3 regions of the Nocardia sp. A7 genome follow, and region 2 is predicted to be linked to each of the others. Evidence: riboswitches for the same ligand, from Rfam matches in the RefSeq annotation. Region 2 holds a riboswitch; each other region holds the start of a gene.
The links. A riboswitch is a leader RNA that binds a small molecule or an ion and turns the genes downstream of it on or off. The one in region 2 is predicted to bind S-adenosylmethionine.

Region 1: it holds a riboswitch for S-adenosylmethionine, as region 2 does, so the genes downstream of both, ACLJPD_RS08050 (rhodanese-like domain-containing protein) here and ACLJPD_RS29555 (amino acid ABC transporter permease) in region 2, are expected to answer to the same signal.
Region 3: it holds a riboswitch for S-adenosylmethionine, as region 2 does, so the genes downstream of both, ACLJPD_RS21830 (aminotransferase class V-fold PLP-dependent enzyme) here and ACLJPD_RS29555 (amino acid ABC transporter permease) in region 2, are expected to answer to the same signal.

Annotation. Positions count from the first base shown of each region.
Region 1 is NZ_JAJPWE010000001.1:1,776,937-1,780,204, forward strand. It holds gene ACLJPD_RS08040 (hypothetical protein) at 1-184, shown strand, start outside; gene ACLJPD_RS08045 (O-succinylhomoserine sulfhydrylase) at 193-1,401, opposite strand; gene ACLJPD_RS08050 (rhodanese-like domain-containing protein) at 1,412-1,828, opposite strand; SAM riboswitch class IV at 1,846-1,964, opposite strand; gene ACLJPD_RS08055 (hypothetical protein) at 2,010-2,468, opposite strand; gene ACLJPD_RS08060 (FAD-dependent oxidoreductase) at 2,659-3,268, shown strand, end outside.
Region 2 is NZ_JAJPWE010000006.1:147,491-150,758, reverse strand. It holds gene ACLJPD_RS29565 (glycosyltransferase family 2 protein) at 1-685, shown strand, start outside; gene ACLJPD_RS29560 (hypothetical protein) at 718-1,437, opposite strand; SAM riboswitch class I at 1,686-1,779, shown strand; gene ACLJPD_RS29555 (amino acid ABC transporter permease) at 1,937-2,914, shown strand; gene ACLJPD_RS29550 (amino acid ABC transporter ATP-binding protein) at 2,911-3,268, shown strand, end outside.
Region 3 is NZ_JAJPWE010000003.1:847,346-850,613, forward strand. It holds gene ACLJPD_RS21825 (flavin reductase family protein) at 1-83, shown strand, start outside; gene ACLJPD_RS21830 (aminotransferase class V-fold PLP-dependent enzyme) at 99-1,415, opposite strand; SAM riboswitch class IV at 1,456-1,570, opposite strand; gene ACLJPD_RS21835 (AAA family ATPase) at 1,852-2,970, shown strand; gene ACLJPD_RS21840 (S8 family peptidase) at 2,994-3,268, shown strand, end outside.

The sequences.
Region 1 (3,268 bases), on a different contig from region 2:
CAAGCGCTGGGAAGCGCCCCTGACCCAACTGCGTGCCGTCGGACGACAGAGCCCGGATGGCGGCCTGTTCAGCGGCGGCATCCGCACTCGCCTGCGCCTCGACACCGACGCCGGAACCGAACTCTTCGTCATCGATCCGATCGACGAGGCGATCGCGATCCTGGACGCCGCGAGGACCTCGTGACGGTGCGGCTAGCTCAGGGCGTGGTCGAGGTCGCCGAGGAGATCTTCGAGGTCTTCCAGGCCGACCGAGATGCGAACTACCCCGTCGGACAAGCCGATTGACGCGCGCCCTTCCGGGCCCATGGCTCGGTGGGTGGTGGTGGCGGGGTGGGTGATCATGGTTTTGGCGTCGCCGAGGTTGTTGGAGATGTCGATGATGCGCAGGCGGTTCAGTACCTCGAAGGCACGCTTCTTGCCGTCGTCGCCGTTGAGGGCGAAGGTGACGACTGTGCCGCCGCCGGTCATCTGCTCGGTGGCCAGTGCGTGTTGCGGATGTGATTGCAGGAAGGGGTATTTCACCCAGTCGACCGATGTGCTGGTCTCCAGGAACTCGGCCACTTTCAGCGCCGATTCGGTGGAGTGGCGCACGCGCAACGGCATGGTTTCCAGGCCCTTGAGCAAGGTCCACGCGTTGAAGGGGCTCAGGGCCGGACCCGTGTGGCGCATCAGGGTTTTGACGGGGCCGTCGATGTAGTCCTTGGCGCCGAGGATCGCGCCGCCGAGAACGCGGCCCTGGCCGTCGATGTGCTTGGTGCCGGAGTAGACGACCACGTCGGCGCCGAGTTCGAAGCCGCGCTGGAGCAACGGGGTGGCGAAGACGTTGTCCAGCACCACCTTCGCGCCCGCGGCGTGGGCGAGCTCGGTGACCTTACGGACGTCGACGAGGGTCTGCATCGGGTTGGCTGGGGTCTCGAAGAAGACTGCCTGCGTGGGGACGGAGAGGGCCTGCTCCCACTGGTCGAGGTCGTCACCGTCGACGAAGACGGTTTCGATGCCCCAGCGCGGGAGGATCTCGTTGCAGACCACGAAACAGGAGCCGAACAGGCTGCGGGCGGCCACGAGTCGATCGCCTGCCTGCAGCAGCGCGCCGAGGGCGGTGAACACCGCGGACATGCCGGACGCGGTCGCGAAGGCCGCCTCGGCACCGTCGAGCAGGCGGATGCGCTCCTCGAACATCGCCACGGTCGGGTTGCCGAAGCGGGAGTAGACGAAGTGCTCGACGTCGCCGGTGAACGCGGCCTCGGCGGCCTCGGCGCTCTCGTAGACGAAACCCGAGGTCAGATACAGCGCCTCGGACGTCTCGTCGAAGCCGGAACGGCGCAGGCCGCCACGCACGCCGAGCGTGGCGGGACCGACGCCTTCGGGCAGTGGCTTGTCGAACGAACCACCGGTGATCATGCTTTTCTCCTTATGCCTGACGCCACGGCAGGCCGACCGCGCGCCAACCGGTACTACCGCGCTGACCGAACGCGTCGGGGCCACCTTCGAATCCGTCGAGCACGTTGTAGGACGGTGCCACGCCCGCCGCCGTCGCCAGGTTCGCCGCGTGCGCGGAACGCTGACCGGAGCGACAAAGGAACACCACCGGTGCGTCGTCGGGGCGACCGGCGAGTGCCTTCTCGAGCTGCACACCGAACTCCGGGTTACGCGTGCCGGTGCCGTCGACCCATTCGATGAAATGGGCCGGGCGTTCGATGGAGCTGGTGTCGGGAATGCCGATGTGTGCCCACTCGCCTTCGGTGCGCACGTCGACCAACACGGCGCCGGGATGCTCGGTGAGCAGCTCCCACGCCTTCTCAGGGGTGATATCGCCGGCGTAAGTCATGTCGATCCTCCTGCGTGAATCCGCTCTTGCCGTGCCGGAACTCCGGAACACACGGCCAGGTCGTCACCCGGAGCACCCCACCGCGGAGGAGGGTTGCCGACCAGCGAGCCGGGGCTTGACGCTGGCACTCATGACCTTGCGATCTGAGATTGCCTCGGCACCGGTCATCGTGTCAAACGATTCAGAAGGTGCACACCAACCACGCGCTGTCGACGCGGGTCAGTTTCCAGTTGAACGTCGACGGGTTGCCGTTGACCACCACGGTCGCGTCGATCTTGGCGCGGTCGCCGTTGACAGTCGCGTTCACGAAACCCTTGCCGTCGATCGTGACAGTGGATTTCGGGCCACCGAGCTGTTCGCCGAGGCCTGAGGACTCTTCGTTGAAGCCTGGGCAGGCCACGCCCGCAGGCGGACGGAGGTCGCTGCGCGAGCGGGCGTCGATATAGTTGGTGACGGCGGCTGCGAGACGGTCGGCCTCTGTGACATTTTTCTCAGCGGGTGAGAGCAATCCGCCCGCCACGATGCCGATGAGCACGATGATCGCGATCACCGCGGCCGCGACGAACGGGACGATGGAACGCTTGTCGGTCTGATCCACCACTACGGGCTGGTCATCCGAGCCTGTTTGCTCCTCGTTCATGCTGTAATCCTGACAGACCCGCGCGGGCAGCTACACCGCGCGCCGGGTGGCCGCAACGCCGCAGCTAGAATCGCCTTGATCGCGGTCGGCTGCCGACGTCGATGGCAGCTGCCACTAAGCGGATGTCCGACTTAGCCTAAGCTAAGTTGACGCCGTCAAATCAGTTCTCGACCAAAGGGTGCGCGTAGAAATGACCGAACAGCTTGCAGCGACTCGCCCACTTCGCATCGCGATCGTGGGTGCGGGACCGGCCGGTATCTACGCCGCCGACGCGTTGATGAAGTCCGATGCCGACGTGAGCATCGACCTCTACGAGCGCATGCCCGCGCCCTTCGGCCTGATCCGCTACGGCGTCGCCCCCGACCACCCGCGCATCAAGGGCATCATCACCGCCCTGCACAAGGTCCTCGACAAGGAACAGGTCCGCCTGCTCGGCAACATCGACTACGGCACCGACATCACCCTCGACGACCTGCGCCAGTTCTACGACGCGGTCATCTTCTCCACCGGCGCCAACGCCGACCGCGCACTCGCGATCCCCGGTATCGAACTCGACGGTTCCTACGGTGCCGCCGACTTCGTGTCCTGGTACGACGGCCACCCCGACGTCCCGCGCTCCTGGCCCCTCGAGGCCGAGAAGGTCGCGGTCCTCGGTGTCGGCAACGTCGCCCTCGACGTCGCGCGTGTGCTGGCCAAGACCGGTGACGAACTGCTGGCGACCGAGATCCCGCCGAACGTCTACGAAGGACTCAAGGCCAACAAGGCCGTCGAGGTCCACGTCTTCGGCCGCCGCGGCCCCG
Region 2 (3,268 bases):
CTGGCCGATGCAGGAAGCGGGTTCGACCACCGAATACCTGGTCCAGCCGCTGCTCGCCTGGTCATGGGCCTCGACCCTGCCCGTCGGCCCCGCCAACCACAGCCTGCGCCCGTCCACCGCCGTCGCGTGCGGGCAGTTCCTGGCCGTCGACGTCGAGGCCTACCGTGCCGCAGGCGGCCACGGGGCCGTAGCCGCCAGTGCCACCGAAGATCTGGACCTGGCGCGGGCGGTGCGTCGAGCAGGCCACCGCACCGCCCTGGTCACCGCAGGGCAGGCCGCGAGCACCCGCATGTACACCGGCACCACCGAACTCACCGACGGATACACCCGTTGGCTCTGGTCGGCTTTCGGCGGCCGCCGCGACACCGGTGCCGCCATCGGAATCCTTGCTGCCCTTGCCTATTGGATCCCCCCACTGGCCGCCCTCTGCGGTCGCGGCCGCACCCGCCGCGCAGGCATCCTCGGCTACCTGGCGGCCATCACCAGCCGCCTCACCGCCCGCACCATCGAAACCCGCCGCCGCCCAACGAGTTCCGACCTCATCTCAGCCCTGGCCCACCCCGTGGCTGTAGCCAACTATCTGACCCTGTGGACCCGCTCCCACCACCGCCACCGGACCGGCCGCCTCCGGTGGAAACAACGGCCTCTGATCACTCCCGACGACCCCGTCGCCCGCCGCGCCTGAGGACTGTTCCCGGTCGGCCGACGCTCCAGGACTCAGTCGACCTCGGTGATGCCGACGGTGGGAAAGAAGAAGCAGGAGCGGCCCGCGTTGTCGGTGGTGCCGAAGACCGCAGCCAACACGGTCCCGCGGCCGGTGTCGACGGGGACCGCGCGCACCCCGCCGACGGGGATGGCGGCGAAGAGGAAGTCGCGGATGGCGGTTTCGGCGAGGGGGCGCAGTTCGGCGGGGACCTCGGGCGGCACCATGGCGCGCACGATGTCGGCGATCGGGCCCATCGAGGCCATGCCACCGCGGCCGGTGCTGATATTGAGCCAGGCCACCTGCATGCCGGAGGTCTTCGTGGCGGCGGTGTCGGGGGCCAGGCCGTAGGGCAAGAAGGTGAACAGGGTTTGGCCGGACTTCACGGCGGAGAGGTCGAGACCGGGGATCGGGAGGGTGTTCGCCGGCCACGGGCCCGGCACCGCGCCCGCGACGGCGGGGACAAGGCCCGCGCCGTCACCGGTGCAGTTCGCGGCGACCGTGGGGTAGAGGAACGGCTGGATGCCCATGGCTTTCAGCGTCTCGACGACCGTTTGGTAGGCGCCGAGGAGATCGCCCGGTCCTGCGGCGGGCGTGGCGTTCGGGGCGTCCCTGGTAACGGCGGGCGCCACCGGCGCGACCGGTTCGGCGGCGGCGAGTGGCGCGGCCAGCAGCAGCGCGGCGGCGCAGGCCGTCAGCGCGGTCAGTGTGGTGGAACGGCGCGGCACGATCACGACGTACTCCTCATCGACGCAGAGAAAGCCGACGCTACCGCGCGCAGTGGGTGAATCCCGGCAGGTGAGGTTACCGACCGTTCGGCGCGTCGCCAACTCGCAGCGAATCCACCGAGCACGCCGAACCCGGGCAATTATGCCGGTGCCTCCGGCCGGTTCCAAGCTCTGCGCTCACGCTGATTTCTACCGTTGTGCGCGGTCACACCTGTGCCACATGCTGATTCAGCTCGGGCCCAACCGCCAGGGCACAACCATCCAGAGCGACCGAGAGACCTGGCTCTACGACGTCGCAGCAACCCGCCCGCTCGAGGGTGTGGGTGCTTCTGCCGGGATCGATGGAGGAGTTTCGTGTTGACCGTGGGATATCGCCGCCGACATATCGACCAGTGCCGGGTGACCGCAACGGCCTGTCGGGCCTGAGCGCCGCCAGATCGTGAGCCCGTAGCTGGCCGGGTGGAGGTCACTGTGCCTCGTTCCACTGTTTTCGCGAAGGACTCCCATGACCGCGTCCGCCGTCTCCGACGCCGAGACCGCCCCGCCGGGCGACGCGCCGCCCACTGCGCCACTGTCCGACGACCTTCCCCGGATCGCCGGCTCGCGGCACCCGTGGCGGTGGGTCGTCGCGGCGATCGCGCTGCTGCTGGTGGCCCAGTTCACGCACGGTCTGATCACCAATCCCGGCTGGGACTGGGGCACTTTCGCCCAGTACTTCACCGCGAAATCGGTGCTGGCCGCGCTGCGAGTGACGATCGAGCTGACCCTGTGGGGCACCGTCCTCGGATTCGCGATCGGCACGCTACTGGCCATCGGGCGGGTGTCGAACAATCCCGTGCTGCGGGTGATCGCCTGGACCTACATCTGGGCATTCCGTTCGATCCCACTGATCGTGCAGCTGCTGTTCTGGTTCAACATCGCCTACCTGTATCCCCGCCTGTCCGTTGGTGTTCCGTTCGGGCCTGCGTTCTTCGATTTCGAAGTCAACGGCGTCATCAGCGGTTTCACCGCGGCGGTGATCGGCCTGGCCCTTCATCAGGCCGCGTATTCAGCCGAACTGATCAGGGCGGGGTTACTCGCCGTCGACAGTGGTCAGCTGGAAGCGGCTGCGGCGCTCGGGATTCCGCGCTGGCGGCAGTTCCGCACGATCGTGTTGCCGCAGGCGATGCGCTCGATTCTGCCGAACGCCGCCAATGAGGTGATCAGCCTGTTCAAGGGCACCTCGATCGTGTCGGTCATGGCGATCGCCGAGCTGTTCTACCAGGTCCAGGTGATCTTCGGCCGCAACGGCCGGGTGGTGCCGCTGCTGATGGTGGCCACAGCCTGGTACATCGTGCTCACCACCGCGCTGACGATCGTCCAGTTCTACGTCGAACGTCACTATGCCAAGGGCGCGCAGCGCGAGTTGCCGCCGACACCGTGGCAGCGGGTCCGCGCCAAGGTCTCCGAGATCGCCGTCGCACCCCGAGGAGCCACCCGATGACCCCAGCGGTGCAGGCGAGGGGAATTCGCAAGTCCTACAACGGCACCGAAGTGCTGCGTGGCGTCGACCTGGCGGTGCGTACCGGCGAGGTCGTCGCGTTGATCGGCCCGTCCGGCTCGGGCAAGTCCACCTTGCTGCGGGTGCTCAACCACCTCGAGGCACAGGACGCGGGCACCGTGCACGTCGACGGTGCGCTGATCGGCTACCGGCAGCGCGGCAACACCCTGCGCCCGCTACCCGACCACGCGGTGCGCGCCCAGCGCAGCCAGATCGGCTTCGTGTTCCAGCAGTTCAATCTGTTCCCGCATCTCACGGTCCTTGACAACGTCGTGCTCGCCCCGGTCGCGGCACAGC
Region 3 (3,268 bases), on a different contig from region 2:
ACCAAACCGAAGAGTCCCCCTCAGCAGCCCCACTGCTCTACTACAACGGCAAATACCACCGCCCGACAGCCCTCGACACCTGAGACCGGCGTCATCGTTCAGCCGATCAGGCAGGGGGCTGCGCCTTCAGGGGAAGAGGTGGTGAGGGGGCGGGTTTCGGGGGTGGGGTTCCAGTGGCCGTCGGTGGCGGCGTAGGTCCAGGTGGGGCCGTTGGTGATCAGGGTAGTGACCGCTTCGATCAGGCGGTCTACGTCGGCGGCGGTGGTACCGAGGCCGATGCTGGCTCGCAGGGCCGCGTCGAGGCCGAGGCTGGTGAGGAGGGGGTGGGCGCAGAAGCGGCCGTCACGCAGGCCGATGGCGTGTTCGGCGGAGAGGTAGGCGGCGACCTGGCCGGGGGCGTAGTCGGCGATGGTGAAGGCGACGATGCCGACGCAGTCGGGGCTGTCGGACCAGATGTTGACCAGGTCGACGCCGGGGATCGCGGACAGGCCGTCGCGGAGCCGATCGGCCAGGAAGCGTTCGTGGGCAACGAGTTCGGTGGGGTCGATGGCGGCGAGCGCATCGCAGGCGGCGGCGATAGCGGCCGCGCCCAACACATTCGGCGAACCGGCCTCGTGCCGCTGGGGCGCGCAGGCCCATTCGACCGCTGTCACACCGACCTCGCGCACGGCACCACCACCGGCGAGGTACGGCTCACCCTGGTCCAGCCAGTCCCGCCGCCCGACGAGCACGCCCGAACCGAACGGGGCGTACAGCTTGTGCCCGGAGAACGCGAGGTAGTCGATCCCGCTCTCGCGCAGGGAGATCCGTCGATGTGGGGCCAGCTGAGCGGCATCGACCAGGATGCGCGCACCACACAGGTGGGCGATGGTCGCGAGGCGTTCCAGCGGCAGCACTTCACCGGTGACATTGGACGCCCCCGTCACCGCAAGCAGCGCGGCAGGCTTGCTGCACAGCTCGGCCACAACGCGCTGAATCGTCTCCTCGACGGTATTCGCGGCCCGAACAACCCGACGACCGTGCTTGGTCCACGGCAAAAAGTTCGCGTGATGCTCGATATCGAGGACCACGGTCTCCCCCGGCACGCACCCGGCCAGCAGGTTCAGTGAATCGGTGGTGTTGCGCGTGAACACCACGACCTGGTCGTCGTCAGCATCGAGGAACCGGGCAACCGAACCACGCGAGGCCTCGTAGCACTCGGTCGAGATGCGTGAGGCGTACCCCGCACCCCGATGCACGCTGGCGTAGAACGGCAACAACTGCGAAATCCGGTCGGTGACCTGCTTCAACGCGGGCGCACTCGCCGCGTAGTCGAAGTTGGCGTAGGTGCTTGTACCGCCCTGAACGAGCGGAACCCGCAGGTCAGCACCGGAAACAGCGGCGATGGCACAGGTGGGGTCGATTACAGCAGTCATGACGAAATCCCGTCGGCTCAGGGACCCGCTCAAAAGAGGTGGCCCGCGCTTGCCGCGCCCAATTCGGACGTCAGCCTGGTCGTCACCCGGAGCACCCCACCGCGGAGGAGGGTTGCCGACCAGCAAGCCGGGGCTGAACGCTGGTACTCGTGACCTGCAACGAGAGTGGCAGACGACCGCCGGACCTGTCAACCACCCTCGTTTTCGAGGCACGCCCGAAGCGAAGGGAATCGCCCATGACCCGGCGTGGCGGAACTAGCATCCGACGAAGGGAATTGCTGCGCTGAGGGCTCGGCAGATCAATGTGGCGCTGCGGGTGGGGTCCGATGTCAAACCGGTACACAAGGGGTGAACTTTGCCCGTGATGGACGCCGTACGATCGAGTGAAGCGAAAACCGTCCACGCATATGATCGGAAGAAGACCATGTCACACGCCTTGAGCTCCACTTCGGCGGACGTGAGCGCCGATCTGCCCGACGAATTCGTCCACCTGGCCAGGTTGGCGTTGGCCGGGCGTGAGCAGGATGTCGCGATGTTCGTGCGGCGGGCCGCGCGGCGACACCGCCATGCCAGTCCCGAGCTGGCCGACGCGTTGATCGCGCTGCTGCGACAGAACCCCACGCGCGCCAATCCCCTACGCGCGGAGGTGGATACGCCGATTCCGGTCGACGGGGACAGCAGACTGCCGCTGCTGCGGGTGACCGCGCCCGGCGCCACCGCCGAAGTACCGATTCTGGCTGCCGAAACCTACGCCGTGCTCACCCAGATCGTCGACGAACGCAAGCAGGTCGACCGGCTGGCCGCCGCCGATCTCACCCCGGCGAGCAGCCTGCTGTTCGTGGGTCCGCCCGGTGTCGGCAAGACGATGGCAGCGGCTTGGCTGGCCCACCAATTGTCTTTGCCACTGGTGGTTCTCGACCTGGCGACCATCATGAGCAGCCTGCTCGGCAAGACCGGCACCAACCTGCGCCACGCCATCGATTACGCCAAGCAGCGGCCGTGCGTCCTGCTGCTCGACGAGCTCGACGCCATCGCCAAACGCCGCGACGACGATCGCGACGTGGGCGAACTGAAGCGCCTGGTGACGGTGCTGCTGCAGCAGATCGACGACTGGCCGACCGGCGGCGGCCTTGTCATCGGCGCGACCAACCACGCCGACCTGCTTGATCCGGCCGTGTGGCGGCGCTTCGAGGTGAGCGTGGAGTTCGCATTGCCCGAGGCGGAGCAACGCTGCGAGGCGATCCGCCGGTTCGCGGGCCAGCCGCTGCCCGACGGTGCGGTAGATGCGGTCGCGCTCGCGTCGAAAGGGCTGTCGTTCAACGACATAGAGCGAACCATGCTGCGGTTGCGCAGGCGCTGTGTGCTGGAGGACCAGCTACTACCCGGCTTGATGGCCGAGCATTCCGCACGACTAGTAGCTGAACTTCCCAAAACGGATCGGTTACGGCTCGCACAGACGCTGACGGGCGTGTCAGGCTTGTCTCAGAGACAGATCAGTGCGCTCACGGGGGTCTCGCGTGACACCATCCGTGGCTTCACACATCGACGGGAATAACGTGGCAGCTGGGGGGATTTCGGGTGGCGGGACCGCGATTTCTGATCGGCTTCGGTGAGCGACTGACCACGCCCATCTCCCCCAGCAGGTCCGGTGGTTCGCCGCAGCCGCCGTACACGGTCGAGCAGGCGCGGGCCCGGCTCGCGCCGATGTTGAGCGCAGCGACCGCGAGTGCCGACTCGTTGCCGAAAACGGCCTGCCCGGAGGACGAGACCGTCGCCGCGGTCACCCTGCATCCGCAGTACCTGTCCAAAAGTGGCTATCCCACCAGACTTCTCACGTCGATGCAGCTGGATCC